4 regions of the Clostridium sp. JS66 genome follow, and region 1 is predicted to be linked to each of the others. Evidence: riboswitches for the same ligand, from Rfam matches in the RefSeq annotation. Region 1 holds a riboswitch; each other region holds the start of a gene.

Region 1 (3,373 bases):
AATATTAATTACTTGTTACATAAAAAGTAAAAAAATAAAGTACAGGCAAGTTTTATCCGATCGCTACCATTGCTAATACCCCCACCTTCTTCAAGTGTGGGATAAGCACTGCTGCGCGCCTGGATAAGTTCTTCTAAGGCTCAGATGGGTAAAATACCTAAATGGTATTTTACGAGCTTTTGCTCAGGTAAGAGGGTATTCCTCAGAAGCAAACTCCACCTGAGTCTAAGAATCACTTGATTACCTGTACTTTATTTTAATATTTTAGTTTGCATGAATTTCTCTTTTTTTACCTAAAAAGAATAAAGCCAGAGCACCTGGACCTCCATAAGCACCAACTACAGGTCCAACATAATTTATAATTACATCCTTGATCTTAAACTTGTTTAAGATAAGTTTTTTCAGAGCTAAAGCATCTTCTATGCAATCACCATGGGAAATTGCTATAATTTGCTCTTCAGGATTTTCTATTCTTTCAATAAATTTTTCAAAAAGAGTAGATAAGGCTTTTTTTCTACCTCTGATTTTTCCTATAGGTAAAACTTTACCTATATTGCTTATAGTCAAGAATGGCTTTATATTTAATAGCATACCTACAAAAGCAGAAGTTGCAGATATTCTCCCGCCTCTTTTTAAATGATTAATATCATCTACAATAATATAGGTATTTAACTGGTGTTTAACGTTTTCTAAATAGTCCATAATTTCCTTTAAAGTTTTACCGGATTTCTGCATTTCATAAGCTTGTAAAACCATAATACCTTGTCCTAAAGAAGCTGTTAAAATATCAATTATATGAATATTTGAATCAGGATACTCTTCTTTTAACATATGCTTGGCTATATGAGCACCATTAGTAGTTCCACTTAAGCCGCTGGAAACTCCAATATAAAGTATATCTTTTTCAAGTTCTAAAATTTCTTTAAAAGAGTTATAAAAAGCATGGCTACTAGGTTGAGAAGTTTTTGGTATTTCACCTTTTCTCATATCTTCATAAAAGTCCTTAAAAGGATAACTTTCACCAAAATTGTCCAATACTTCCGTACCCTTACAATTACAAGTCAGACTGACATAAGGTATTTTTAAATTATTGATATAGCTTATTGGTAAATCACAGCAAGAATCTGTAATGATAATAAAATCTTTCATAAATACATTCCTCATAAATTTTATTTTTGTATAAAAAATTTGTCATAATTCATTTTATAATGTAATCCTTTAAAGTTCAATAGATAAGAGGAAAAATTAAGAATGATTAAATTTACAAAAATTCATTTTTAAGTATTTAAATACTACTCTATTAGATTAAAAAATATATAAAAATAAAATGATTAGGCCGAATTTAATTGTGTGAATTTAACAAAGCTGGAATATTGAAAAAATTAAACATATATGATATAATTTACATGAAAAATTAAATAATCTAGGGGGGCCTATGTTATAGGCTGAGATAGAACTGTTAGTTCTGACCCTCATACCTGATCTGGATAATTCCAGCGTAGGGAAGAGCTTTATATAGTTTTAAAATGCAACTTTATAAGGTTGCATTTTTTTATTTATATAAAGATGAATATGAGGGAGATGTAGAATCTCCTCCTTTTTTATTTAACATAGTTTTTGAAAAATATGTTAAGGGAGATGTTTTAAATGAATTACACAACACAAATGGATGCTGCTAAGAAAGGCATAATTACAAAAGAGATGGAGAGAGTAGCTGCTAAAGAAAACATGGAAACATCGCAACTAATGGAATTAGTTGCGCAGGGTGCAGTTGTAATACCAGCTAATAAAAATCATAATGCATTAGATCCAGAAGGTGTAGGACAAGGACTTAAAACTAAAATAAATGTAAATTTAGGAATTTCAAAGGATTGTAATTGTGTAGATGATGAATTAGAAAAAGTTAAGGTAGCTTTAGAAATGAAAGCAGAAGCCATAATGGATTTAAGCTGCTTTGGAAAAACTGAAGAATTCAGAACTAAATTAGTAGAAATGTCACCTGCTATGATAGGTACAGTGCCTATGTATGATGCAGTAGGATTTTACGACAAAGAATTAAAAGATATAACTGAAGAAGAACTTTTAGGAGTAATTGAAAAACATGCACAAAATGGTGTGGATTTTATGACTATTCATGCAGGCATAAATAGAGAAACTGCAGCAGTTTTTAAGAGAAATGAAAGACTTATGAACATAGTATCTAGGGGAGGAGCCTTGATATATGCATGGATGGAACTAAACGGAAAAGAAAATCCTTTTTACGAGTATTTTGATAAAGTCTTAGATATATGTGAAAAATACGATGTAACTATAAGTTTAGGAGATGCTTGCAGACCAGGTGCTATAAAAGATTCTACAGATGCTTCACAGATTAAGGAGCTTATGACTTTAGGAGAACTTGCAAAAAGAGCTTGGAAGAGAAATGTACAAGTTATGATAGAAGGGCCAGGACATATGAGTTTAGATGAAATAAAAGCAAATATGCAATTAGAAAAGAAATTGTGTCATAATGCGCCGTTTTATGTGCTAGGACCTTTAGTTACAGATATAGCTCCTGGTTATGATCATATTACATCAGCTATAGGAGGAGCAATAGCTGCATCTTCAGGAGCAGATTTCCTATGTTATGTAACTCCAGCAGAACATTTAAGGCTTCCAAACTTAGAAGATATGAAAGAAGGAATTATAGCCACTAAAATTGCAGCTCACGCAGGAGATATTGCCAAAGGAATAAAAGGTGCAAGAGACTGGGATAATGCTATGAGTAAGGCTAGAAGAGAACTTAATTGGGAAAAAATATTTGATTTGTCTATAGATCCAGAAAAGGCAAGAAGATATAGGGAAGAATCAAAACCAGAAGATGAACATACATGTACTATGTGTGGAAAAATGTGTGCTGTTAGAAACATGAACAAGGTTATGGAAGGAAAAAATTTAAATGTTTTAAGAGATGATGATTAGTGTGCGTGCATAAAAAAAGAAGATAAATTAAAATAGGTTTTAGAAATTTTTCAAATAAGCATTAGTGAAAATACTAATGCTTATTTAAATTACAATAAATTGTACATATGAAAATAAAATTACTATCAGAAATTAAATATAGAGTTGCATATATATTGAGAACATATAGATAGATGATAAGAGGTTGTATTATATAGAATACTTATTCAAAAAACTTATACATAATAAGTCTTTCAGGAACTCCAAAATAGCAACTTAGTTCATTTATAGACATAGTTCTAAGAGAATACATATCAATATCATTTTCATTAATTAATATTTCTGCAGCAAATTTATTAGCAGCATTTTCATATTTACCACGTGGAAATAAAGTAAATTCATGTATGTAATATGATGATTTACTTATATGCAA
Region 2 (9,595 bases), 1.5 Mb from region 1:
ACATAACTTATGATAAGGTGCCTCTATATCAATTTTATCTTTTATGGATATAGGAAACCCTACTGGTATATGATAAGAATTAGTATAGTAATCTTTATCAGTTACTCCCTTTATATTTCCAAATATTTTTTGGTCTTGAACTATAAACTTACCACTTAAACCTTCTGCTGGAGTAGCATAGCAACTCCAATTTAAATGAGTTTCTTCTATTAATTTATCCATGTAACTTCTAATATGGGAGACTACCTCTACCCCTAATTTTCTAGAATTTTCATCTTCACCATGATGTTTACCTGTTAAGGCTATTAAAGTTTCAGCTAATCCTATAAATCCCACAGACCATGTTCCTTGCTTTAATATTGGCTCTATAGAGTCATCAGGTCCTAAATTTTCAGATCCTTTCATAAGTCCTTGACCAGCTACAAAAGGTAAATCTTTAACTCTTAATCTCTTAAGTATGTTGTATCTATGCATTAGAGCTTCTTTTGCAAGTTCTAATTTGCCGTCCAAAAGTTTAAAAAACTTACTTATATCTTTTTTTGCTACAATTCCAAGTCTAGGCAAATTTATAGTAGTTGGAGCTATATTTCCTCTACCTTTTGTTCCTGGCTCTCCATTTACATTAGCACATACATAAGTTCTACATCCCATAGTAGCAGGAACTACACCTTGGTCATAATAAAATTTATTAAAATCTGCATCTAAATTCATAAAAGTAGGATTCATTCTTTTTGCAGCTACTCTGCAAGCTAACTTAAACAAGTAATAGTAAGGGTCTCCTGGTTCCTTATTTACACCTTTCTTTACCCTAAATATTATATTAGGAAAAATAGGCTGTTCTCCCATTCCTAAACCTTTTTCATATTCTGTTAAAAATACTTCGCAAACTAGTGCTGAATCATCACAATTAGGTATACCAATATTTATAGAACTGAAAGGCACTTGTGAACCAGCTCTTGAATGCATGGTGTTTAAATTATAAACAATCCCCTGCATTGACTGCTCTACAGCTCTTCTAAGCTTTTTTTCCACGAGGTTATTTACTTTTTCTTCATCTATGCCCAAACCTGTAAGTTCATTCCTTATTTCTTTTCTTGTAGGTTCTATAAACACTCCCATATCATTATCAAAATCTGGATGAGACTGTCCTCCAAACATATCATTTTGAGTTGACTGCAAAAGTATACATGAAAGTTCTGCTGCTGACTCTATTCTTCTAGGAGGTCTTATATTCCCATAACCTGTATTAAAACCTCTTGTTAGTATTTCTCTTGTAGGTATATGTAAACAGTTGGTAGTTAAATTATAACTATCTAAATCGTGATAGTATATGTCTCCATTTTCATGTGCCTTAGCTAAATATTTAGGCATAATAGATAAGTTGTGCCACTTATTTGATTCACTGGCTATCCTAAGCAGCTTTGAGCTAAAATTATTACCTACATTTGCATTATCCCTATCGGTTTCTACTCCTATTTTTTCAATAGCTTTCATTAAATCAGATTTTATTTCTCTAATTTTATTTCTTTCTTTTCTATAATTACAATAAGCTGTTCCAATTTCTCTGTAGTCATTTTCTAAAAGTGTTTTTTCAACAAAGTTTTGTATTTGTTCCACATTTATTTCATTAGCATCAAGTTCTTCTAATTGTTTTATAACTTTTTGCGTTAGTTCTATAAATTCACTTTCCTTTAAATCATAACCTATTTCTTCTGAAGAGCCCTTTATGGCATTAGTTATTTTTATAGAGTCAAACTCTACTTCTCTGCCATCTCTCTTCACAACATGTAGCATACAACATTCCTCCAAACTACAATATATTGTGTTAAGCACGTTGATATTATACTATGGGAAAATTTTTTAGGCAATTTTTTAATTAGGGTTAAGGCTATATTAAAACAATTTAGTTTTACTTACCTCTAAATTCTTTTGTTTTTTACTAAACATTATGATTTGATATTTAAATTTTATCAGATATTTTTTTATTTTATTGAATAATTAACTAGTAAATGCAAAAAATATCACAGAGGTGACTTCTATGATTGGAAAAATTATTGATATAAATTTTACAGATGCATTTGTAAATTTCGAAGATGGAACAACACTAGACATTGGAATTTCACATTTACCACCTAATTCCAAAATAGGCGATTCTGTAAATGTTAATCCTAATTCTATTAAAATGAAAAATGATAAACTCATAGATTTATTTTAATTCATTGAAATATTTGGAAATATGTATTATAATAATTTTATTAAGGTAGTGCTAGGGGTGCCTCTTTGAGGCTGAGAGATAAAATATTTTATTAACCCTTGTACCTGATCTGGATAATACCAGCGTAGGAAAGCGATAATACATGTAACTTTCTAATGTATAATCAATTTTATACATTCTTCTTATTTTCAGTATTCAGGTACCTCTTAGCACAAAGGAGGTATTTCATGTCACTTAGTAAAAATTTTTTAGAAATTGTTTCACACCCAACATCCTTATTTGCTCTTTTAGCTCTAATATTATTTATACTTTTCATTGCAAAAGTAAAAAATGTAAAATTTAATACTCATCTTATTACTCAAATAGGAATTGCTTTAGCTTTAGCAACAATACTTAAGATTTTTAGAATTTATCACCTTCCTCAAGGTGGAAGTGTAACATTAGGTAGTATGATTCCTATTATTTTAATGGCTTTGCTTTATGGTCCTGAAGTAGGATTTATTACAGGCTTTCTGTATGGCATAATAACGCTTATTCTAGATCCATATATTCTTCAGCCAGTTCAAGTTTTATTCGATTATCCTTTGCCATTTATGGCTTTAGGACTAGCTGGATACTTTAAGAATAATAAACTACTAGCTACCTTTGTCGCGGTGTTTGGGCGTTTCATATGTCACTTTATATCGGGCGTGGTGTTCTTCGGAAGTTTTGCTCCAAAAGGTATGTCACCTGCAGTGTACTCACTTATGTCAAATGGTATTTTCTTAAGTATAGAAGGTGCTATATGTTTAGTAATCATTGCAGCATTACCAATAAAACAGCTATCTGTAATGGCAACTAAAAAAATCCCTCAAAATTAAAAATAAGAAAGCTTTAAGCTTTCTTATTTTTTTACATTATCCTATTTTTTAAGTTATTTATTAATTCTTGATATTCATCTGATTTTGCTAAAAATTCTTCTACTGTCCCATTCTCCATACTTTCAACTAAATCTAAATTTATAGGCATTTCTGCAAGAAGTGGTACTCCTAAATGTTCAGCATGCTCTTGAGCAGATTTTTTACTAAATACATTTATTTTTTCTCCACACTTTTCACATTTAATATAGGACATATTTTCTACTACACCAATTACACTTATGCCCATTTTTTGAGCCATAATAATTACTTTTTTAACTATCATTGATACCATATCTTGAGGTGTAGAAACTACCACCAATCCTTCTAGTGGTAACTCCTGCATTATAGTTAATGCAATATCTCCTGTTCCTGGTGGCATATCTATAAGAAGATAGTCTAATTCATCCCATTCAGTATCTGTATACATTTGTTTTAATACTCCTGTAATCACTGGTCCTCTCCATATAACTGGTTGTTCTTCTTCCTCTGTTAAAAGATTTAAGGATATAACCTTAATTCCAGTTGAAGTTTCTACAGGTCTAAACTTTATTTCCTCACTGTCTCCTACCTGAAGCATGTCTGCTCTCTCATTATTTATACCAAAAAATCTAGGCATTGAAGGACCTGTTATATCACCATCTAGCACTCCAACTTTATGTCCTTCCTTACTTAACTTGGCTGCCAATATACCTGTAACAGTTGACTTACCAACTCCACCTTTTCCACTTATAACACCTATTATATGCTTTATCTTACCATATTTAGGCTCTAATTTATTATTACACCCTACTCCTGCACTATTGCAGTTTCCTTTGCTTGAACAACTATCACAATTACTCATTGCTGCTTCCTCCCTGTGATATAAAAATTTATTTATAAATTTTATAAACATGCTTAAACAAATTAAAATTTATCAGGTTTAGTATCTGTAATATTGAAATTCCAACTTGCATTCTTATATTCATCACTTATGTAGTATTTTTTTTCAGTTTTTGTTTTTTTATCCCACAAATTCACAATACCTTTATACATTGTAGATTTATATCCTTCAGTACTTATTGTTAACCATATATCGTAATTTTCCTTATCTTTATCTGCTACTGATACATTTTTAAACTTACCACTTAAATCACTATTAAAATCTTGCAAATCTGTAGATAATATAAATTTAGCAGAATTTATATCACTTTTTAAATTTATACCAACACTTTTATCTTTATTATCACCTTTTAAATATTGATCTAAAACATTAATTATAGATTTATAATAAACCTCTTTAAAATTCTTTGGTGGTTGTCTTATCTTCCAATAATTGTTTATTATATTACTATCTATTCTTTTAGATACAATATATGTTTTTCCATCACCATAAAAATTACCTGAATCCTTTTTATCTAAACCTGTAATATAATTAAATTTATGTACCTTATTATTTCCCTCATCCATTTCAAATGTATAATCAGGTTCCAATGAGGATTTTTGGCTTGCCTCTTTTGCAGTAGACAACACATCATATATTTCATTGATAACATTCTTATCTGTAACTGTAAATCTAAATCCTTGATCCCTTGTGTTTTGTATTACTATTTTCTCTATCTTACCTTGTTTTATGTACTCAAAATCATTATTTTTAAGTCCAACCTTAACCTTAAGATCGTTAATTTTGGTACATCCAGATGCAGTAAAACAAAATAATAAAACCATAAATATAATCATAATTTTACTATTCTTTATTTTTCTAATTCTCATTTCACACAATTCCCTCCTGAACCTTAAGAACTTATAGATAACTTTATTTTTAATTTACTTATATTATAAAGAACTATTCCAGATACCAAGGCAAATATACCTATAAATTGTGATGTAGAAAACATGCCTACATTTCCTCTCTACCATAATACAATAAAAAAAATACAAGTGCAAAACATATCCCAAAAATTTAAAAAATGTCAACAATATTATAGCATATAAAAAAACTGCGATGCAGTTTTTTTAATTCACAGTTTATTTATTATTCTTTATAATTAAAAGTCTGTACTATAGTTTTAAATATTGTTGGCATGCTTTCCTTAAAGTTATCTTCTGATACAAAAAAAGAAAATCTCATAAACTTATCCTTATTTTTTATAAAATATTCATATCCTTTATAATCCTTATTATTAGATGTAATTATAGTATACTCAACTAAATATCCATCTTTATTGTTTATTTTAATTGGTTTTATTTCGTAACTCTTATATAAATTTTGCTCACTAGATATTTTCTTACTTTCCTCTAGAAAAGCTTTTAAATCCGTATTTAAATTCCATACTTCCACAAATCCATGAATTTTTAAATCTTTAGTATTAAAATCATTATGATATATAATTTCATTGCCGGGAAATTTTTGTTCTTTAGTAGACCATTCTGCAGGCAATTTATAAGTAAATTTTTTATCTAATGCTTCATATTGTACTAAAGAATTTATATTATTCTGTATTAATGCAGTAAACTTAAGCCTTGCATCAAAATTCTTTTCTAAACTGAATAAAACAAGCATTAGACCAATTATAATTATAGTTACCCCTAACCTTTTCCTATTTATTATTATTACCTTCATCTTAATACCACCTTATATTTCAAATAAGAGTTTTTATTTAATTATATGAAAATAGTACTAGAAATATTAAATATTCCCAGTACTATACTTTCTCCATATTATTTCTTTACTGGTATCATGATAGTAGATGTTTTAAAATCATAGAACATAAGCCAGTAGCCTAGAGCCTCTTCTCTCTCATCATCAACATTTAAAGGCATCCATGTAACAAATCCAGATCTACCACCATATGGTTGATCCATCTTAGATTTAGTTCCTGCTATACCATATACAAGATATTTCATCTCTCCATCTTTATTAAGCTTATATCCTATTATATAATGCTTATGTTTTATTATATACTGGTAATAATTCATCATAGGATAATATATCATTGCGTACCTGCTATAATCAGACATATCGTACATAGATTTTGGTGAATTCACAGGTACCTTATACCACTTACATCTTTTTATTTCAGAACAAATTTCTCCCATGGATTCAAATCCTTGTACCAAATTTCTAAAAAATTCATTTTCATCCATTTGAGGATAATCTTCATTTCTTTTTGGATTTATGTTCACATCTTTTTTACTTTGTTTTCTTGCTGTGTATTCATGTTTTTCTATTCCATAGTTACCTTTTTCCATACCATATTTTTTATTCTCATTCTCTTGATTATTGATATTGTTTTTCTCACTTATATTAATTTTTTTATTTATATTCTCTTCTATTTTTGCATTGTCTTTTTTATTTACAATTGATCCTTCTTTTACATTATCCTTTTTAATTATGTCCACTTTTTCTTTTATATTATCTTGTTTATTTATCAATTCTTCCTTTTTATCATCTTTTTTTGTTACCTTTATTTCTTCTTTTACATTATCCTTTTTTGCTACATTTGCCTCTTCTTTTATAATATCCTTTTTTATAATATCCTTCTTCATATCATTTTCTTTATTTATATATTGTTCTTTTTTAGAATTATCTTCTTTAGGTATAATTTTAACATTTTCTATTTCTTTAGTTTTATTTTCTTCTTTTAATGATTCTATGTTTTCTTCATATTTGTCAAACATACTGTTAGGAGTATCCACTACTTTTTCTTCTTTTTCTTCCTCAACCTTTAAGTCAACCATAGCAAATGTCTTCCAATCAGGTATTTCAGTGCTTGCAAATCCACTCATAACAGGTATTATATTTGAATCTAAAAATTTAACTATAGCTGCACCAGAAATCTTATCCATGGATATACCCGTACCAGCTATATTATCTGCTAAATATTCATGACAAATATCTGCTCTGCCATAATCATCTATGTTTATCTGTGATATTTTTATTACCTTCCTTATATCCTTCTTATTACAAATTAAAAGCATATAATAAGGAGCACTTTCTTTTTTTAAGTTTTGTACATAATACGATATTTTGCACTTATCATTTTTCAGCTCCAATTTTGCGTACCCAGAAGCTACTTTGTCGGAAGATATTGAATACCCTTTTTCATCTTCTTGTAATATTATAAAATACCTACTATAACTCTTTTTTTGAGCCAACTTCCTATACCTCCATATATTTTATTCATTATAATATATGAAGTAAAATTAAAAAAGTGAACAACTAGTTGTATAATATTGTAAAAAGATTATTGTAATTCATATATACAATCTGATAATTTTGCAAATTCTTCTAGAGATAAAGTCTCTCCTCTTCTTTTAAGATCAATGTTTGCATCAATAAATGCCTTTTCTAAGCTTTCCTTTTTCATTCCCAAACTTTTAAGTCCATTCCAAAGAGTTTTTCTTCTCATATTAAAAGAACTTCTTACTATTTTAAAGAATAATTCTTTACTTTTAACTTTTACTTTAGGTTCTAAAAGTTTAGTTAATTTTATAACTATAGAATCTACTTTAGGTCTAGGCACAAATGAATCGCAGCTTACTTTTCTAACTATTTCTACATCACAATAATATTGTACAAGTATGGAAAGTGCTCCATATTCTTTTGTACTGGGTTTCGCAGCAATTCTTTCACCTACTTCTTTTTGAATCATTATAGTTAAAGATTCAAATCTATAATTTTCCTTCAACAATTTCGATATTATTGGCGTAGTAACATAATAAGGTAAATTAGCTACTACCTTAGTGCTTTTTTCTTCTCCTATAAGTTCATTAAAGTCTACCTTTAATGCATCTTTATGTACTAGTTCAAAATTATTAAATTCCTTAAGTTCTTCATTTAAAATAGGTATTAAATCAGAATCTAATTCAATAGCATAAACTTTTTTTGCTTTTTTTAAAAGTTCTTTTGTTAAAGTTCCAACTCCAGGACCTATTTCTATTACTAAATCATCTTTACTAACATTAGAATTATCAACTATATCCTGCAAAACAGAATTGTCTATTAAAAAATTCTGTCCTAAACTTTTTGAAAATTTAAATCCATATTTTTTTACTATATCCTTTGTAGACAAACTTTCCATATTATTTCTCCTTATTTATCTTTTTTATGGCCTGTATAAATTCTTCCCTGCTAATTCCATAATTATTAAGTCTCATTAAAAACTGAGCTGAGTTACAATAGCCTATTCCAAGTTCTTTCCCCAGAAGTTCTCTCTTTTCTTTTGATTTATTATTTCCTGTAAGTTCAAAAAAAATCATATCATTTATATCAAAGTTAGATACTTTTTCTTTTACTTCACATTTAGCATTCTCTAAAGCCCTTATTATTACTTCTGGTTCAGCATTTTCTACACCTATATCCCCATTCTTCGTTCCATCCTTTTGAGCTATGTACGCGTGTTTTATCCCCTTAACTCTTTTAGATATAATTCTTCTTATTTTTTCTCCTGCAAAATCAGGATCAGTAAAAACTATTACGCCTTGTCGTCTTTGTGCTTCTTTTATTCTTTCTATAACTTTAGCGTTAATACCAAATCCACCCACTGCTATAATTTCTGCATCTACAGCTCTTTTTACTGCAGTAATGTCATCTCTTCCCTCAACAACAATAACTTCTTTAATCATATGCTCTTATTGACCTAAAAATAAAAATACTAAGTCAACATCCTCCTTTTCTATTTTATTATATTCATTTAATATACAGAAAAAAATAGGAGCCTTTGCTCCTATTTAACTAAATACACATTAACCCATCTTACACCCCAGTTATCTGCCTCTGAATTGGAATCAAAGTACAAATCTACTCTGTCACCTTTTATAGCTCCACCTGTGTCTTCAGCAACAGCATATCCATATCCCTCAATATAGAGTTTAGTACCAAGGGGTATAACTCTTGGATCAACTGCTACAGAGCTATAGCTACCTACATTTCTCTTAGCTACAGTACCTGTAGCTGTGATTCCAAAATAAGGATCTCCAGGACTTTTGCCTGTGCTCTCATAATCTGAGGTATACCCAGTAGCTCTCATCCTCGTAACTGTTGTATAAGGAATCCTAGCACCACGTGAAGGTGTGTAAACATTTAAAGCTCCCATGGCTACAATCTTTTGAACTGGTTGCTTTTTAACAGTCTCACTTATTACTTTTCTTGAAATCTCTTTACCATTTTCATAAACAACTCTAGTTAATGTTTCTTTTTCTCCAGCTTTTCCTTCTTGTACTACTTTATTATTACCTTGCTCCATATCTTCATCTTTTTTTACAACTGTAGCATAATCTAGTGGTTTAACTTCCTTAACATCTTTTGTCTCAACTCTTGTTACCACTACCTTTAGCCCTGCCTTTACAGTTGAACTTTTACTTGGATATATTTTATCAGATTGATGAATTGTTATTTTTTCTGCTTGCAACATTTTTTCAATGTTGTCTTCTGCAGATTTTATATCCAACTTCTTTCCATCTACAGCAATTTGAACATTTACTGCTTTCTTTATGGATATTT
Region 3 (9,595 bases), 290 kb from region 1:
CTGCTTCACAAGAAGTTACTGCTTCTACAGAAGAAATAACTGCTACTATGGAAGATTTTACACAGCATTCAAACGAGCTTCAAATGTTAGCAAAACAGTTAGAAACACAAATAACTAAGTTTAAAGTTAACTAACTTAATTTTTAGCTAAATATGAGCATATTGTGACGTAAAGGTACAGTGGAAGTTTGGATTTTAACTTTTACTTCGTGATATATGATAAGGGTGTCATCACGGCTAAATGTTTTAATTATTCTAAAGCTCGAAATTTTTGAAAACCTAAGAACTTTGTCAAACTCGGTTTCCTCAGACAGGACTAAAGTTCTAAGGCTTTCAAAAATTTTGAACTAAGAATAATACTAAAACAATTTAGCTAATGTGAGGACATCCTTATCATATATCACTGCATAAAAGTTAAAGTTCAAACTAGTAACTTCAAATGTACACATCTAATTGCATTGTTATAGATACTTTTAGTAAGCAAAAGCATATTTGTACCAATAACTTATAACGCTCAAAAATTAATGCTGAATATGCTATTGCACTAATATATTTAGTTTAAAAAGCAATTGCTTACACATGGTGACATGAAAATGTAGTTAAATTTCAAGGTAGATATATTAACTATCAACATTTAGCCTCTACATATATGGTCCTATAGCCTTAAGAAAAGCCTCAATAAATTAGGCTATACCATAATATATTGTTAAACTAGATAATAAGTATTATGTGTACAGGTAATGGCACTAAGAAGTAACTTTTCCTAATCACTCAGTTACTTGCCTCATATGATAAGCATACCACTTACTAATTAATCTTTTCAAAGAAGCCGCTGCTGGTACAGCTATAAGCATTCCTATAAGCCCACCTACATTTCCACCTACAAGAATTGCAACCATGGTAAATACCGGATGAAGTCCAACACTATCCCCTACTATTTTAGGTGCTAATAAATTATTGTCCACTTGTTGGACTACAAGCATTCCAATAATCGCCCATAATGCTGTAATAGGCTCTCCACTTAATAATGCCATAATTACTGCTAAAACAGTTCCAACAACAGGTCCAATATATGGTATCATATTACAAATACCTGCAATAATTCCTATCATTAATGCATAGTCTATTTTAATAAAATACAATACTATAGCTGATAGAACTCCTACAATACCAGCTTCCAATAGCTGTCCTCTTATATATCTATAAAATGTATCATCTACAATATTTAATATTTCTTTTAATTTATTGCCTACCTTACTTTTTCCAAATATAAGATCAAAAATCTTATTCCATAAATCCATAAAATATTCAAAATCCTGTATTAGATAGATACTCAACACCACGGCTATAAAAAATGAAGCTATATTTCCACCTATGGACACAACAGAATTTGTTATTGAACCTATACTGGCAGAAAAATATGACTGTATAGAACTTACTATTTCAGCAATTTTATCATTTAAATTACCTGGTATTGATATATTTAAACTTGCTAGTTTTTCATTTATAGAAGTAACAGACAATGTAGAATTCTTTAAATAATCAGTAAGAAACATTCCCATATTGGATATAGTCACATTACTAGAAACTTTTCCTCCAACCATAATATATATTCCACTAATAACAGCTACAAAAATCCCTGTTACTAACGCATATATTACTAAAATTCCAATTGCTCTTCTACTAGATGGTTTTTTCAATATTTTTTTCTTTTCTAAAAAATTTTCAACACTTTTTACACCTGGTTTCAACAGGTACACAATTACTAATGCAATAAAAAATGGTTTTAAAACACCAATAATTTTATTTAATGTGTTATTGAGTAAGGATAATATACCTCCTACATTATTAAAAAACATTATAACCGCATAAACAAAAATCACTGTTGCCGCGGCATATACACAATATTGTAATAACTTTTTATCTATTTTCATCTTCGCCTCTCTACTTTAATCAAGTTATTTTTTATTTTTTCTATATAATTACTTTGCAATAATAATGGACTTTACGCAATTATTAAAGTTTAAATCTTAAATTTTGAAATTTGTTCTTTTAATTTTTCAGAACTATTTTTGGATTTCTTTGTCAACTGAAAAATATCATTGGATTTTAAAGTTACGTCCATTACTTTTTGTGCAATGTCAGTAGTTGCATTAACTCCTTCACCTGATAATTTGGCCATTCCATCAATAGATTTTAATACATCTTTTATCCTAATCAATAATTCTTCTGAAGTAGAATTAAAATTTTTAATAAGCTTATCCACAAATTTTGCATCTTCGCTATACTTGTCCGCAACATCAAGCAATGTTTTATAGTCATTTTGCACATCATTAGATACAAAATCAAGTAACTTATTTGAACTACTTGAAAGCTCATTAACTGATGCTGTAACTTTTCCTGTAACACTTTGTATCTGCATAACTGTATTCTTTGACTGCTCTGCAAGCTTTCTAATTTCCTCAGCTACTATTGAAAACCCTCTTCCTGCCTCTCCTGCACCAGCAGCTTCTATAGCTGCATTTAATGCAAGCATATTGGTTTGAGAAGTTATTTGTATTATAGATTCGGATAAAACATTTATTTGATCTACAATTTTTGAATTTTCAATAGCTTTTTCAAGTTCTTCCTTTGTTTTGAAGAAAATATCAGAAGCCTTTCTCTGTGCATCATTTACACTTTCTTTTGTATAAACTGCCCTTTTACTAATCTCCAAAACTTCATTTACAGCATTTTGAGAATTCTTTGCTATAGATTCTACTGATTTTTCAATCTCTTGCGCAGTAGTATTCATTTCTTGTGATGATGCTGCCGTTTGCTCCATACCTGCAGATAACTCCTCTGTATCTTCTGACACAGCTTCTATATTTGAATTCAATCCATCAACCTTTACAGAAACATCATCAACTACATGTTTAATATTTTCTGATTCCTCCATTACATTTTCTATCATTTTCTTGAAAGTTTCTGTAGTGTTGTTTAAATGCTGTGCAATTTCTTTAGTTTCATCATTTGAATTTATCTCACAAGTACTTTTCAAGTCACCATTTGAAATATTTTGTAGAAATTCTTGTATTTTATTAATGTTTTTAGATATGCGTTTTACCATAATAGTGGCAAGAACAATACCTAAAGCTATAGCACCTAAAGATACTAATACAATTATTATCATAATATTTCTTACCTTGGAAACTATATTTTCCTTTTCCACTCCAACAAAGAAAGCACCTACAACTTTGCCACTGGAATCTTTAATTGGTGTATATCTTGTTTGATATACACTTCCTACTACAACTGCCTCACCCTCATATGCTTTTCCTTGTTTTAAAACTACATCAGCAACTTTGTCAGACATTTTAGTTCCTACAGCTCTTTTTCCATCCATCATAACATTAGTTGAAACCCTTGTATCATTTAAAAATATAGTACATATAGAATTAGTATCAGTTTTTATATTATCTACCAGTTCAGTATCTTCATTTAATATCTTTTTACCTTTAAGAAGGTTCTCCCCTTCTATTTTCCAATCCCCTTGATATTTTTCATTTAAAATTCTATAACCGCTATTGTTACTAATTTTAAGCTGATTGGTTACATTTTCTTCAACAATGCCATTAATTTTATAATATACAATAGATAAAATTGCCGAAGCTAAGAATAGTAACATTAAAGTAATAACGGAAATTATCTTTCCTTTAAACTTAAACTTTATTATTCTGTTCATAATTATGCCCCCCATTTACTATTTTACATATTAAACATGAGTTTCTATTGTCTATATTCGTCATAAAGATATAAAATCCTTTGTAAATTTTCTAAAACTTGCAATTAACTTAAAAATTTGCAGTATCTATTGCAATATTTTTTAATTATACTAGCTATAATTAATCAATAACTATTTTGGAAATTATTCAGTTAATTGATATTATTGACATAAATGTTAATAAATATTTAGTTAACATACTTTAACTCTATTGACGACATTAGTATATTGTAGTAACATAAACTTGTAAATACAAAATTAAATAATAGAAATCCCAGGGGGGCTGGTGTTACCAGCTGAGAGTAAAAATATTAATTTTTAGACCCTATAACCTGATCTGGATAATACCAGCGTAGGAAGAGGCTTTATATAATTAAGGATTATAGGTACAAACCTCTTGTTGGTTTGTACCTTTTTAATTTTAAGCAATAAATTACATTGCATTTCAAATAAAATACAAGTTCAACAAAACTTAATAATGAGGAGGATTTAAAATGAAATTTTCAGATACCCTATACAAAAGCGTTAAAGACATTTGGGATTCTTATTACATACATCCATTTGTTAGGGGAATAGGTGAAGGAACTCTAGATAAAGATAAATTTAAATTTTATATGATACAAGATTATATTTACCTATTAGATTACGCTAAAGTTTATGCTTTAGGTGTAGTTAAAGCTGAAACAGAAGAAGTAATGCAGGGTTTTTCCAGCACAGTAAATAGTATATTAAATGGTGAAATGAATATTCACCGCTCTTATATGGAGGAATTAGGAATTACATCAGAAGAAGTTAAAAACACTAAAGCATCACTTGCCAATACTTCATATACACATTACATGCTTGCTGTTTCTCAAGCAGGCTCTTTGGGAGATGTTGCTGTTTCATTGTTATCCTGCGCATGGAGTTACTTAAAAATTGCTACAAATTTAAGTAAAATTAATGGTTCTTTAGACCATGAATTTTATGGCAAATGGATAAAGGGTTATATCTCAGAAAATTATAAGGAAGAAGTACAATGGCTTTTAGATTTAGTAGATAACCTTGGAAACTACTTGTCAAAGAAAGAATTAGATAGGTTAACAGAAATATTTATAAACTGTAGTAAATATGAACTCATGTTTTGGGACATGGCCTATAACAAGGAGATGTAATTTTTTATGTTAAAATTCTGCAATATTAATTTCAAATATGAAAATGATGCAGCTCCTCTTATAGCGAACTTGAGCTTCAAAGTACATAGAGGAGATTTTATAAGTATAATAGGCCCAAGCGGATGCGGAAAAAGTACTATATTCAGGCTTGTTTGTGGTTTAGAGCATGGATATTCTGGAAACATTTTCATAAATGACAATGATATTAATAATTTAAAAGGTTATATAGGCTATATGCCTCAAAAGGATTTATTAATTCCCTGGAGAAACATTTTAGAAAATGCTTCACTTCCACTTGAAATACGTGAAAATAACCCCAAACGAGCTAAGAAGGAAGCAGAAAAATTTTTAGAAACCTTTGGTCTTGGAAGTTATAAATATAAATATCCAAAGGACTTATCAGGTGGAATGAAACAAAGAGTTTCATTTATAAGAACTTTGCTTACCGGTTCTGAAATTATGCTTTTGGATGAGCCTTTCAGTGCTTTAGATGCTATAACTAAAATATCAATGCAAGAATGGCTGCTAACTCAATGGTCTTCGTTTAAGAAAACCATATTATTTATAACTCATGATGTTGAGGAAGCTTTATTTCTATCAAGTAAAATATTAGTGGTTTCCCAAAAACCTATAACTCAGCTAAAGGAAGTAGTAGTTCCTCTCAGTTATCCAAGAGATAGGCACATGTTAAGCAGACCAGAAATATTGGACATAAAAGAAAAACTTATAAATGAATTGAAACAGAGGATTGAACTATGAAAAAATACACATCATCAATAATTGTAGGAATTTCATTTTTTTTAATTTGGGAAACTATAGCACGAAAAATAGATGCAGCGTATATATTGCCATCCCCAAGCAAAATTTTACAAAGAACTTGGGAACTAAGGGATCCTTTATTTACAGTACATCTTCCTGCTACACTATGGGTTACTTTTTTAGGACTTGTTATATCCTTGATTTTCGGAGTATTCTTGGCCATACTCATGAGTTTAAATGAAAAAATCCAAAATGCAATATACCCTCTTGTGGTGGTAACTCAAACTGTACCAATTACAGCTTTGGCTCCTATATTTGTACTTTGGTTTGGCTACAGCATATGGAGCAAGGTATTGGCAACCATACTTATGACTTTTTTTCCTATTACAATTAATGTATATGATGGACTTAGGTCCACTAAGAGAGAAATGGAAGAATTATTAATTACTTATGGAGCTACCAAAAAAGATATATTTATTAAGTTAAAATTGCCTTCAGCATTACCATATTTTTTTTCAGCACTAAAAATATCTGTACCACTTAGCGTAATAGGTGCTGCCATTAGTGAATGGCTTGGAGCTCAATCAGGTCTTGGATACTTTAGTAAAAGAATGATGACTCAACTAGATGGTGCAGGAGTCTTTGCACCTATAGTAATTTTATCTCTTATCGCAGTAATATTTGTTTTTATAATAGATATTTTAGAAAATAAACTAATAAAATGGAGGAATGAAGTGTGAAAAAATTTAAGTATTTAGCTTTATTATTAGTACTAATATGTTTAATAGGTACAGGCTGCTCTGCTGGCACTCAAAGCAGTAAAAAGGATTCTGATAAGTTAGAGGATGTTGATGTAGTATTGGATTGGTATCCAAATGCAATACACAGTTTCATATATGCAGCTATAGAAAATGGATATTATAAAGAACAGGGATTAAATGTTCATATTAAATTTCCATCCAATGCAACAGATCCGTTGACGCTTACCGCTGCCAACAAAGCAACTATAGGAATCTATTATCAACCTGATATAATAATGTCCAGAGCTAATGAAAACATTCCTATAAAATCCGTTGGGGCCATAGTTCATACACCTTTAAATGTGGTTATTGCTTTAAAAGAAAAAAACATAAACTCTCCAAAGGATCTAGCTGGAAAAACTATTGGTTTTTCAGGAAATCCTTTAAATGTAGAATATGTTAAAACTATGATCAAAGCTGATGGAGGAGATCCAAGTTCAATAAAAACTATAGATGTAGGTTTTGAGCTGCTTTCTTCTATGACAACTAAAAAGGTTGATGCCACAACTGGTGGACTTATAAATCATGAAGTCCCTGTTTTAAAGCATGAAGGACATCAACTAAATTATTTTGACCCATCAAAATATGGAGTTCCTAATTATTATGAAGAAATTTTTGTAGCTAGTGACAAAACAATAAAAGAAAAACCTGAAACTCTAAAAAAATTTATGAAAGCTTCACAAAAAGGATTTGAATTTATGAAGCAAAATCCAGACAAAGCATTAAAAATTTTAATGAATAATCAACAAAAGGAAAACTTTCCTCTTGTAGAGGCAGTTGAAAAGGAAAGTATGAGCACACTACTTCCAAAAATGGATTCAAAAGAAGAACCATTTTTAACTCAAAATAAGAAGGTTTGGGAAGATCACATAAATTGGTTATATCAAAAAGGTCTTATAAAACAGAAACCAAAGGCTGAAGATTGTTTTGTAAATATTAACGACTTAAAATAAATATTAAAGAAAGAGATGTTTAAAATGTACATTTATTCATTTTAGCATCTCTTTCTTTTGTTATTTCAATTTAATTCAACACATTATTTTATTTTCAAAACATTAAAATATAAATTTTAAAAATTATTATTTGTAAATATTAATTTTTTCAACTATAATTTAATATTAATTTCAATATTTATTTTCAACACATATAAAATGTACAGGGAGGAATTTAAAATGGCACTACAACAAAGAAGGAAGGCTTTTGAATTTATAGACCTTCATAAAGATGAAATGTTATGTTTACTGAAAGAACTTGTAAATACAGAAAGTGACACTCGAAATAAAGATTCAGTAGATAACTTGGCTCAAAAATTGAAAGAAATACTTTCTAGAATTGGAATGAATACAAGAATAGTTGAATATAAAAACTCTGGGAATTCCATCGTTGCAGAATCAGGATCAAACAAATGTAAAAAAGGAGTTATCCTTTCTGGTCATATGGATACAGTTTTTAAAAAAGGCACCCTAGAAAATATGCCTTTTAAAATAGAAAATGATAAAATTTATGGACCAGGAGTTCTAGATATGAAGGGTGGTATTATAATTGCTATTTATGTTATTAAGGCTCTAAATTCCATTGGATATAATGAACGTCCTATAAAAGTTATAATTTCAGGTGACGAAGAAACTGGTCATTGCAATTCTAAATGCAATGAATTATTTATCAATGAATCAAAAGGATTTGGAGCTGCCTTCAATTTTGAAACTGGATTTCTTGACAATGGAGTAATCGTAGGACGAAAAGGCGTTGCTGAATTTAGTTTAGAAATAGAAGGTATTTCTGCACATGCAGGTAATTCACCTGAAAAAGGAAGAAGTGCAATTCAAGAAATGGCATATAAAATAATAGACATACAAAATTTAAATAATTTTAAAAATGGTACCACCTTTAATGTTGGAACCATCACTGGCGGTACTGTACCAAATGCTATTCCTGACTATGCCAAAATTGAAATAGATGTCAGATATACAAAAGTAAGTGAAAAGTCAAGTATTGAAAATACTCTACAAAGCATTGCATCAAAAACATATATAGAAGGTACAAAAAGCAAACTTAAAGTAAAAAGTTATATGCCTCCTATGGAAACCACCGATGATGTTATGAAATTATTTGAATTTGCCAAAAAAACTTCTTCAGAAATTGGTCTTGGAGATATATACTCTAAAACAACAGGTGGTGGTTCTGACGCATCCTACATAGTTACTGCTGGTGTTCCAACACTATGCGCCATAGGAGTTAAGGGTGAGTGGAATCATACTCCTAGAGAATATGCCACCGTAGAATCTTTATTTGAAAGAGCAAAACTTGTAATTGCATGCATACTAAATCTAGATGAGCATTTAAAATAATCTCATAAAATACTAAAAGCTATGAATTAAGTATTAAAAGAATATGAATAGAAACAAGTAATTTTAGAAATTTACTGTTTATTTTATAAATATTCTTTTAAACCATATTCATAGCTTTTTATATTTAAATTGAATTATTCACTTCATTAAATTCCATTTATTATAATTTTTCAACTTTAACTATAGTATTTTGAATGTAATTATGCTTATTCTTGTATAAAAGTGAAAAATGCAAATTTTAAGAATTGACTTTTTTAATAATATTGTTTAAAATATTATTATTTTAATAAATACATCAGTATTTTTTTAATAAATTGTTAAAAAAACATACTAAAATTTAATTTTTGATTATATAAACTTTTATTCAAGTAACAATTGTTATTGAAAATAATTTTAGAAAGGGGATATTATTAATGAAACGTGAAAATTTACAACAGTACGTTGCTATACTAATTTTTATAATACCATTGATGGTTGGTGTCTATTTACTTGCTTCAAAATCTAGCCCCGATTATAAAAACAACTTAAGACAATTGCAAAGTACTATGGCATTCAATTATACAGATGCCGATGTAGGTATAAACTCATTTAAAACTTTAGTAGAAACCGGGAAAATACAAACTGTTTATTATAATGAAAGTGACTTTATCCTTATAGCAGAAGATAAAACTAAAAAAACCTTCACTTTTGAAAATCCTAAAAATCCTGAATTTAGGCAGTACCTAATGGAACATAAAGTGAAAATTGTTGAATCTTCTAACTCCTACTCTAA
Region 4 (9,595 bases), 470 kb from region 1:
GTGAAAAACACAAGGCAATTAGCAGTTTTAAAGCTAAATCCATAGATGTTTCAACTACGGCAATTTTATTAGAAGTAAAGGATAAGAAACAATTAAACATGATCAGTAAGGCTAACAATATTAAATTAAAATTTAAAGTACTGCCAGGTGCTATGCCAGAAGGGTATGAAATGAATGTTAATATTAATGGCAAAAAGGTTAGAGATACTATTAATGCAGATGGGAGGATAGTATGTGGTATAGAATTTCTGGAAAGTTTATCTGAGTATTCTGGTAGAAAAAAGGATAGATATGTATTAGCTTCTTCCAGCTTATTATTATTGTTTATAAGTATATTTATCATACTAATGAGAGCAGAAAGTATTATTTACTTTGAATTTAATAAGTGGATATATCTATATAGTATTATTGCAGCTGTATTTTTATTAAGTAGGTATTTATTTGGAGTTTTGTACAAGCCTATGCCTATGGATATTGGTTATACTCCAGGTGTAACAATTATTATTCCTTGCTTTAATGAAGAGGAATGGATAGAAAATACAATTTTAAGCTGTATTAATCAAGATTATCCTATTGATAAGCTTGAAGTTATAGTTGTAGATGATTGTTCAAATGATAAATCTGTAGAAAAGATAAGAAACACCTTAAATAAGCTAAATAATGAAGCAGAAAGATTTGAAGCTGCAAATAGAGTAAAATATTTTGTTCAAGAAAAAAACATGGGAAAAAGAGATGCTTTATGTAGAGGTGTTTTAAATGCAAAGCATGATTTAGTAGTATTTGTTGATTCAGATAGCTTTTTAGATCCCTTTGCAATAAGAAATTTGGTTCAGCCCTTTAAAGATCCTAAAATGGGTGGAGTATCAGGTAGGACAGATGTTGCAAATACTTTTACAAACACTTTGACTAAAATGCAGTCTGTTAGGTATTATATTGCTTTTAGAATTATGAAAGCAGCAGAGGCTTATTTTGATGCAGTTACATGTTTATCAGGACCACTTTCATGTTATAGAAAACAAATAGTTATGGACAATATGGATGGGTGGATAAATCAAAAGTTTTTAGGTCAAAGGGCAACCTTTGGAGATGATAGGGCTATGACTAATTTTGTATTAAATGGACATAGGACTAGTTATCAGGATACAGCAATTTGTTCCACTATTGTACCTAACAACTATAAAGTATTTCTTAAACAGCAAATGAGATGGAAAAGGTCCTGGCTAAGGGAGTCAATTATTGCAGGAAAGTTTATGTGGAAAAAAGAACCCTTTATGGCTACTTTCTTTTACATGGGAGTATGTGTTCCTATTGCTGCACCTGTAATAGTTATTTATAATTTAATATACGTACCTATTGTACATAAAATATTTCCTACTACATTTCTTGTAGGACTTTTAATGATGTCACTTATGATGAGCTTTGCTCAAATGTTCTTTAGAAAAAGTACTACCTGGATTTTTGGAATGCTATTTTGTATTTATTATGAAGCTGTGCTGCTTTGGCAAATGCCTATAGCTTGGGTAACCTTCTGGAAATCCACTTGGGGAACAAGAATGACTCCAAGTGACATAGAAGCTGAAAGAAAAAAGAGAAAAGTATTTAATATTTTAACAAAACAGGGGGAGAATGCAGTTGAAAAGTAAAGAATTCTCCTCAGAAAGAAAAGATAGAATTAAGAAAATAAGAAGCATATTTCAAGGAATAATTTTATGTGCAGTTTTAATATTTATTGCAAAAGCACTGTTTACAATTTCAACATATAAACCCTATAGTTCAAATATTGTTTCTAAAAGCAGAAAGAGTGGTTTTATCTCAATATCCTATTTTGGTGTAGATAGAATTGGGGATGATACACTAATAAGTACTGATGCTTTAGAAAAACAATTAAAAGCATTAAAGGATAATGGATATGTAACTATAACTCAGCAGGACATATTGGATTACTATAAAAAGGGAAAGGCACTGCCTGAAAAATCGTTATTTCTGTTGTTTGAGGATGGAAGAACAGATACAGCAATATTTTCTCAAAAAATTTTAGAAAAATATAACTATAAAGCTACAATGCTGACCTATGCAGATAAATTTTCAAAAAATGATCCTAAATTTTTAATGCCTAAAGATTTGTTGAAGTTAAAAAATAGTTCTTATTGGGAATTAGGTACTAATGGGTATAGATTAGAATTTATAAATGTTTTTGATAAAAATTCAAATTACTTAGGAAATTTAGATTCAGTTCAATTTTCAAAGCAGGCTCCTAAAGTCAATAGAAAATATAATCATTACCTTATGGATTATATTAGAGATGAAAATGGAATACCTTTGGAAAGCTATGATGAAATGAAGCAGCGTATTGATAATGATTATAAAAGCTTATCAAATATATACAATAAAGATATAGGATATGTACCAACTTTATATGCACTGATGCATTCAAATACAGGAAAGTTTGGAACTAATGATAAAGTTAGTGAGATAAATGGTAAATGGATTGAAAAAACTTTTAGTATGAATTTTAATAGGGAAGGATATTCATTGAATTTGCCAGACAGTTCTATTTATGATCTAACAAGAATTCAACCACAGGCTTATTGGAGTACCAATCATTTATTAATGAGAATTTGGGATGATACCAAAAAAGATGTTAAATTTGTAGTAGGAGATAGAGAAAAAGCTAAAAAATTCGAGAAGATAAAAGGACAAGCAGAGTTCGTAGACGATAAAATCATATTAACATCTAAGCCAAAGGAAAAAGGACTCATAAAGCTTGCAAACAGCCAAAATTATAAAGACATTAAAGTATCAACACTGCTTAATGGAAATATAATAGGTTCCCAGTCTATATATTTAAGATCCAATGAGGATGGAAGCAGTAGTATATGTGTTCAGCTTATTAACAATACAATTAGTGTTATTGAAAATTCAAATGGAACTAAAAATGTGTTGTATTTATCAACTTTAAGTAAAAACAATAGAGAAATTGATATAAAGGAATTTGGAAGTAAAAAAGTGGATATAACATTAGTTGGCAAAGAATTAACTTTAACTATTGATGGAAAAAAGATAGTAGAAGATTTAAAAGTGAGTAAGGAAAAGGAAGGAAGTATCCTTCTTGAGTCTGCGTGGGGAAATTATGGCTATAGTCAAAGAAACATTGCAGATGATGTATATGATGCAGTGTTTAAAAGTTTTAAAGTGACTAATACAAGTAACAAAGTTTTATATGACTCATCATTAAAAGGAATGGAAGCTGTAACTTATAATACTAAAAATTATTTTAATGAAGTTGTAAATTGGTTCATTAAGAATTTATAGTTTGAGAGGATTAATATGAAAAAAAAGTTGTTTTGGATTGTACCTATAGTATTGTTAGTATTATTAACATCAGTTATATATAAAAGTGTTAATTCAAAAGGGATTGATTCTAAGGATAATAAGGCAGTAGCAAAGGAAGGTTCAAAAGCATTTGGTGGTGATGTAAATAGTTTATCCGCCTGGGTTGTATATTGGGATTTAAGTGCTGATAAAGAAATTAAAGCTTTAAACAATAAATTAAAAAATGTTTCTTATTTTTCAGCTAACTTTGACTCAAACAGTAAACTAGTGATGCCAGAAGAATTAATTAACTATTATAATGAAACAAAGAATTTTAAGTACAATAAATATATAACTATTGTCAATGATAAAGCAAAAGGTGATGGAAGCTATTCATTAAAGGATACAAGCTTGTTAAAAAATTTGTTAGGTAATGAAGCTTCAAGAAGCAGTCATATTGAAGACATTGTGAACCTGGCAACTAAGTATGGTTTTAATGGTATAGAAATTGATTATGAACAAATAAAAAATGATATGGAGCTTTGGAATAACTATATATTATTTGTAAATGAGCTATACCAAAAGGCTGAAAGCAAAGGTTTAAAACTGAGAGTTGTACTGGAAACTAATACACCTTTTGATAAATTGAATTTTGCTCAAGGTCCAACTTATGTACTTATGTGCTATAATTTGCATGGCAGCTTCAGTAAACCAGGTGGAAAAGCAGATGACAAGTTTATTAGAAGTTCAATAGAAAAAATGAGCAAAGTTTCAGGAAAGAAGGATTTTGCCATTGCTACAGGAGGGTTTAACTGGTCATCTAATGGAAAAACTACTTCTGTTACAGAAGAGGAAGCTAACGGTATATTAAAGAAGTACAAGGCTAAGATACAACGTGATGATGACAGCAGGTGTTTATATTTTAGCTATAAGGATGAGAATAATTTGAAACATGAGATATGGTATGCAGATAAAATTACCTTGAATTTATGGATGAAGGTTATAAGTGAAAAAGGTTATGACATTAGCATTTGGAGATTAGGTGGAAACTTATTTTAATAGATAATGAAAAAGACAAGATGTGTTTTAAAATACACCTTGTCTTTTTTGAAATTTAATTTTAAAATTTAACCTTTTTAGAAACAGTCATCATATCGTAAAAAGTTGCTTCAGCTTCATCTATGTAGAATATTTCGAAAATTCCATCGCCTACTTTATATATTTTTTTAAGCATAGGCATAATATTCAAAGCAGCTTCTTGTGATTCTTTTGTTGTATTAAAAACTACCTTTCCATTTAATCTAAGCCATTTTCCTTCTGGAGAAGTTGCACTGATTTGGCATTTTGGATTAGCCTTTAGTTGTTTGTATACATCCTTTGTATTGCCAGTACAAAAACATAGCTTATTATCGTATTTCATTACAAATCCAAAAGGACGTAATGCTGGATTATCTCCATTTACAGTAGCAAGATAAAAAACTTTGTTGTCAGTTAAAAACTTTAAAACTTCATCCATAATTATTATCTCCTTTATCCATAAAACATTTTGTTAAGTTAAATTTGTCCAAAGAATAACTTTTAATACTCTAAATTAAAAAATAGAGTGTTAAATATGTTAGTCATCGGACAAATGTAACTAATTACATTTTAGCACAAAAATCACAATAAACAAATTATATAGTAAATTTTTCTATTGATTGTTGAAGTTTACTTGAAAGCTGTGAAATTTCACTTATGGATGACGATATTTCATGTATATGTGATGTTTGCTCTTCTGTAGAAGCAGAAACTTCTTCTGTTTGCAAAGCATTATCTTTTAATATATTTACAATACTATTTATAGATTCTTCCACTGACTTTGCACTATTATTAATAGCAATTGCTTCTTTAGTAACTTCGTTAACTTTTGTTGTTACTTCTAATACAGCATCCTTTACATTTTTGAACTTATTTTCTGTAGATGTTAATGAAGATACTTGTTCATTTATAGAAGATTCGGCTGTATTCATTTTAGCTACAGTAGTTTCTATATTAGTTTGAACTTCTTTTATTAAATTACTTATTTCCTTAGCAGATTCAGTGGACATTTCAGCTAGTTTTCTTACTTCTTCTGCCACAACTGCAAAGCCTTTTCCTGCTTCTCCTGCTCTTGAAGCTTCAATGGAAGCATTTAAAGCAAGTAAATTTGTCTGCTCTGATATACCATTAATAACATCAATAACTTGGCTAATCATTTTTGATTTTTCAGATAGAGTTAAAATAGTATTGCTAACATCCTTAGATGCATTTTTAGTATCTATCATGGTATCGCTTTGATGTTTAATACTTGATACACTATCATCTACAGTTTTCATTGCTTTAACAGCAAGTTCTTCAATGGTAATGTTATTTTTGGTTATACTTGATATTCCTTGAACTACATTAGTTACCATGACATTACCTTGTTCTGCCAACGCTGATTGTTCAGTACTAGCTTTTGATAAATTATTCATAGCTTCAGCAATTTGCTCAGAAGCTCTGTTAACTTCTTCAGAGGAGTTTGTCATTTCTCCAGAAGATGAGTATACATTTTTACTAAGTTCTTTAGTATGTGAAATTAATATTCTAATTTTTTCTATAAATCCATTGAATTTTTCAGTGACTCTACCTAATTCATCTTTTTTAAGTATTTCTCCCTTAACGGTAAAGTCTCCATTTTCTGCACGTTCCATTAATAATTGGAGTTGGTCTATAAAATTTATAATTCTCTTGTAAGTTAGGAAAATTAGTGCTGCAAAAAATATACTTATACAAATACTAATTAATATAATAGCAATTAAAGATTTTTGAAATTTGCTATTATCTTCTTTCAATTGATTTATGCTGTTTGCAACTTCTGAGTTTTCTTTTTGTTGTATTTGTTTTACTAATAAATCCATATTGTCAGTAGATTCTCTGTCAACACCTTTTACTAATGCATCAACAATTTTAAAACTTTGAAGGTTATTTTTATCATAACTTTGTATAGCTTGAGTGTATTTATTATGAAGTTCTTTATGGGAATTTGCTAGTTTGTCTACTAAAGCAGTATCCATGTTTTGTTTGGACATAGATTCTTTTAGTTTACTTAATCCTGTTTGGACAGTTTCGTCTTGTTTTAAAAATTCGCTATATGACTTATCAAAGGATTCTGGATCATTGCCTCTTAATAATGTATCCTTCCAATATTGAACTTGCTTTTTAAAGTCAACTTGTACAACTCTTGCATTATCAGTTAATGCAACATAATTGTTAATAGAATACATCTTATTATTGACCTTATCATTTTCATTTTTGAAGGAAATCCATGAAAAAGTTCCAATTCCAATTGTAAAAATAATTACGAAACATACTAGTAAAAATAGGGTTCTTCCAATATTTTGATTGTTTTTCATATGCTTTGTCTCCTTTAATTTTGTTTGATTATAATATATTTAAGTACATCCTTTGTTTTCCACATAAATGAATAACTTAAAGTTTTAGCACACCTGTTTATTATAGATTATCCTTATGGATTTTCCAAGTAATAAATAGTTATTTCATTTAAGAAATTATATAAGAAAGTAAACCTTTACTACGAATTACTTTTAATGGGTGTGTTGAAATTAGAAATGATATATGGTATAATTTCCTTAAAAAGGGGAGCTTGTTTAAGCAGGCTGAGAGGAAGTGTATGCTTCGACCCATAACTTGATTCGGATAATACCGACGTAAGGAAATATTTGATTTATGCTTTTATTATTTTGCAAGTGTAAATGGAATGTGCCTTATAGGTATATTCCATTTTTTATTTTTTTTAGGAGCAGAGGGGGAGCGCCCTAAGCTTTATATCAAAGGACAACTAAATAGCGAGGGAACTTGTGTTTCAAGGTGAGAGGAAGCTTTTGAGCTTCGACCGATCAATATCATGATTTCTAGTGACTAACAGCTCTAATACTCGCACTTTTCAAAGTGATAGTAAAGAGTGGGTTATGTCCTTGGATAAAGATTTTCAAGCATCAGATTGAATCTAACGCTTCATGTGATGTTAAGAAATCTATTTAAATCATATAGGGAATTGCTATTTAGTTACAATAAAATTATGCCTAAATGATGGTGTTTATTTCCTATATGGTTAGAAAATAAATATTATTATGGAGGTATTTTATTATGGAAAGAAACTCAAAACTATTAAAAAAACTTATGCTGGCAATGCTTATAGCAATGGGGGTTGTAATATCACCAATTCTTCGTATAGAAGGAATGTGCCCTATGTCTTCAGTTATAAATATTACATGTGCAGTTGTACTCGGACCTTGGTATGCACTACTTTGTGCTGTCTGCATTGGAATTATTAGAATGTTCCTTATGGGAATTCCACCTCTAGCTTTAACTGGTGCTGTTTTTGGTGCATTTTTGTCAGGACTTTTATACAGAGCATCTAAGAATACTTTGATTTTTGGAGTTTTAGGCGAAGTTATAGGAACTGGTATTATAGGAGCCATTGTTTCAGCACCTATTATGACATATTTTTGGGGTAAAAAAGGACTTTCATTAATGTTTTATGTTCCTTTATTCTTTACTGCTACAATTATAGGAGGAGCAATTGCTTTTATCTTCTTGGGAGCATTAAGTAAGAATGGGATGCTTATAAAGATTCAAAAGAGCTTGGGGGTAAAAGTTTATGACAAATCAACAGAGGTTAATAGAGAGATTATTGCAAATAAAACACAGTGTTAAAATCAATAAACCTCTTATTCATTGTATTACAAATCCAATTTCAATAAATGATTGTGCAAATGTAGTACTTGCTGTAGGTGCAAAACCTATTATGGCTGAACATCCTTTAGAGGTTTCAGAAATTACTTCTGTTTCTAAAGCATTGGGAGTTAATCTTGGAAATATAACAGATGCTCGAATGGAATCCATGATGATTTCAGGTAAAATAGCTTTTGAAAAGAAAATTCCTGAAATAATTGATCTTGTAGGTGTTGGCTGTAGTAATTTAAGATTAAACTACGCAAAAAAATTTATTTCAAAGTGTCGTCCAAGTGTTATTAAGGGCAATATGTCTGAAATAAAAGCAATTTGTGGTATAAAAAGTAATGCAAAGGGAATAGATGTAGGTGAAGGTGATGAAATAACATCTAAAAGCTTTGATGAAAATATAAAAATAATTAAGGAATTATCACTTAAAACTGGTGCTGTTATTGCAGCTACAGGGGTAGTAGATATAGTAGTAAATGGAGATGATGCTTATTTAATAAAAAATGGCTGCGAAATGCTTTCAATGGTAACGGGTACAGGATGTATGGTTACTGCACTTATAGCAAGTTATATTTCCTCATTAGATATATTAGGTGGTACTATTTTAGCAGTAGCACTTATGGGAATATGCGGGGAACTGTCACAGCATGTAAGTGGTATAGGAAGCTTTAGAACTGAACTTATAAATAATATATTTACAATTTCTGATGATACTATTGTAGAAAAAATAAAATGTAATTTCAAATAATATAAGGATCATAAAAAATTTCATATAAATATATTAATCATGAAAAATAAGACAGGGCTTAAATATCCTCCTGTCTTATTTTTTAAATTATTCCACTTAATCGTGCCATTTTTATTGCTGAAATCTTTCCACTAGCACCTAGTTTTTGGTATATATTTCGAAGATGTGTCCTTACAGTTTCCTGTGACATTCTAAGGTGTGATGCAACATCTTCTCTTTTTAAACCTTCAGCTATCAGTGAAAGCACTTCTATTTCTCTTGGAGATAGGCTGATTTTATCAAGCTTGTTTTTATTTAAACTTTCATTATACTGCTTTCCATAGTGTATTATTTTTTTCACATAGTCATTATTTGAATCATTATTTTCTATTATGTAGAGCATGTCCATAATATATGAGGCATTTTCAACAAAAGGCATTATAATATTATCTGCTTGTGCACTTAAAATTACTTTTTCAAGTGCAGATACACCTTTTTCTATACCATATAGATGATACAGAGCTACAGCTTTAAAAATACCATTGTGTATAAAACCCAATTGATTGCTGAAGATGGAAAAGTGTTCAACAAAACTTTCTGAAAGCATTTCTAAATTTATATAATTGCCAGACAACATGACAGCTTTACCATATAGTACTATCTGTTGTTTTAATATATTTATTTAAGGAATTTAAGTTTTATATTCCTTTTATAGGAGAGAAGGAGACTAAAGAAAGAAACAGCTATTATATTTTAAAGTTTAATACAATCTGGTTACTGTTCACCTTCCCT

What was found. Region 1 has a riboswitch for thiamine pyrophosphate ahead of thiC (phosphomethylpyrimidine synthase ThiC). Riboswitches for the same ligand answer to the same signal wherever they lie in the genome.
Region 2: linked by a shared signal. The riboswitch ahead of thiT (energy-coupled thiamine transporter ThiT) and the one ahead of thiC (phosphomethylpyrimidine synthase ThiC) in region 1 are both predicted to bind thiamine pyrophosphate.
Region 3: linked by a shared signal. The riboswitch ahead of tenA (thiaminase II) and the one ahead of thiC (phosphomethylpyrimidine synthase ThiC) in region 1 are both predicted to bind thiamine pyrophosphate.
Region 4: linked by a shared signal. The riboswitch ahead of thiW (energy coupling factor transporter S component ThiW) and the one ahead of thiC (phosphomethylpyrimidine synthase ThiC) in region 1 are both predicted to bind thiamine pyrophosphate.

Annotation. Positions count from the first base shown of each region.
Region 1 covers NZ_CP131467.1:4,882,007-4,885,379, reverse strand. The annotation lists gene Q6H37_RS22485 (DegV family protein) at 265-1,149, opposite strand; TPP riboswitch at 1,416-1,522, shown strand; gene thiC (phosphomethylpyrimidine synthase ThiC) at 1,648-2,961, shown strand; gene Q6H37_RS22475 (ImmA/IrrE family metallo-endopeptidase) at 3,164-3,373, opposite strand, start outside.
Region 2 covers NZ_CP131467.1:110,064-119,658, reverse strand. The annotation lists gene nrdD (anaerobic ribonucleoside-triphosphate reductase) at 1-1,794, opposite strand, end outside; gene Q6H37_RS00595 (hypothetical protein) at 2,039-2,215, shown strand; TPP riboswitch at 2,259-2,363, shown strand; gene thiT (energy-coupled thiamine transporter ThiT) at 2,443-3,075, shown strand; gene Q6H37_RS00585 (Mrp/NBP35 family ATP-binding protein) at 3,107-3,955, opposite strand; gene Q6H37_RS00580 (hypothetical protein) at 4,018-4,863, opposite strand; gene Q6H37_RS00575 (hypothetical protein) at 5,126-5,713, opposite strand; gene Q6H37_RS00570 (hypothetical protein) at 5,812-7,248, opposite strand; gene rsmA (16S rRNA (adenine(1518)-N(6)/adenine(1519)-N(6))-dimethyltransferase RsmA) at 7,338-8,165, opposite strand; gene rnmV (ribonuclease M5) at 8,176-8,718, opposite strand; gene Q6H37_RS00555 (3D domain-containing protein) at 8,820-9,595, opposite strand, start outside.
Region 3 covers NZ_CP131467.1:4,591,319-4,600,913, forward strand. The annotation lists gene Q6H37_RS21265 (methyl-accepting chemotaxis protein) at 1-134, shown strand, start outside; gene Q6H37_RS21270 (AI-2E family transporter) at 767-1,933, opposite strand; gene Q6H37_RS21275 (methyl-accepting chemotaxis protein) at 2,023-3,723, opposite strand; TPP riboswitch at 4,029-4,139, shown strand; gene tenA (thiaminase II) at 4,257-4,916, shown strand; gene Q6H37_RS21285 (ABC transporter ATP-binding protein) at 4,923-5,675, shown strand; gene Q6H37_RS21290 (ABC transporter permease) at 5,672-6,415, shown strand; gene Q6H37_RS21295 (ABC transporter substrate-binding protein) at 6,412-7,428, shown strand; gene Q6H37_RS21300 (M20 family metallopeptidase) at 7,648-8,823, shown strand; gene Q6H37_RS21305 (ATP-dependent metallopeptidase FtsH/Yme1/Tma family protein) at 9,237-9,595, shown strand, end outside.
Region 4 covers NZ_CP131467.1:4,404,411-4,414,005, reverse strand. The annotation lists gene Q6H37_RS20475 (glycosyltransferase) at 1-1,643, shown strand, start outside; gene Q6H37_RS20470 (glycoside hydrolase) at 1,633-3,312, shown strand; gene Q6H37_RS20465 (glycosyl hydrolase family 18 protein) at 3,328-4,371, shown strand; gene Q6H37_RS20460 (pyridoxamine 5'-phosphate oxidase family protein) at 4,433-4,828, opposite strand; gene Q6H37_RS20455 (HAMP domain-containing methyl-accepting chemotaxis protein) at 4,986-6,725, opposite strand; TPP riboswitch at 6,959-7,065, shown strand; gene thiW (energy coupling factor transporter S component ThiW) at 7,480-8,049, shown strand; gene thiM (hydroxyethylthiazole kinase) at 8,027-8,824, shown strand; gene Q6H37_RS20440 (helix-turn-helix transcriptional regulator) at 8,907-9,440, opposite strand.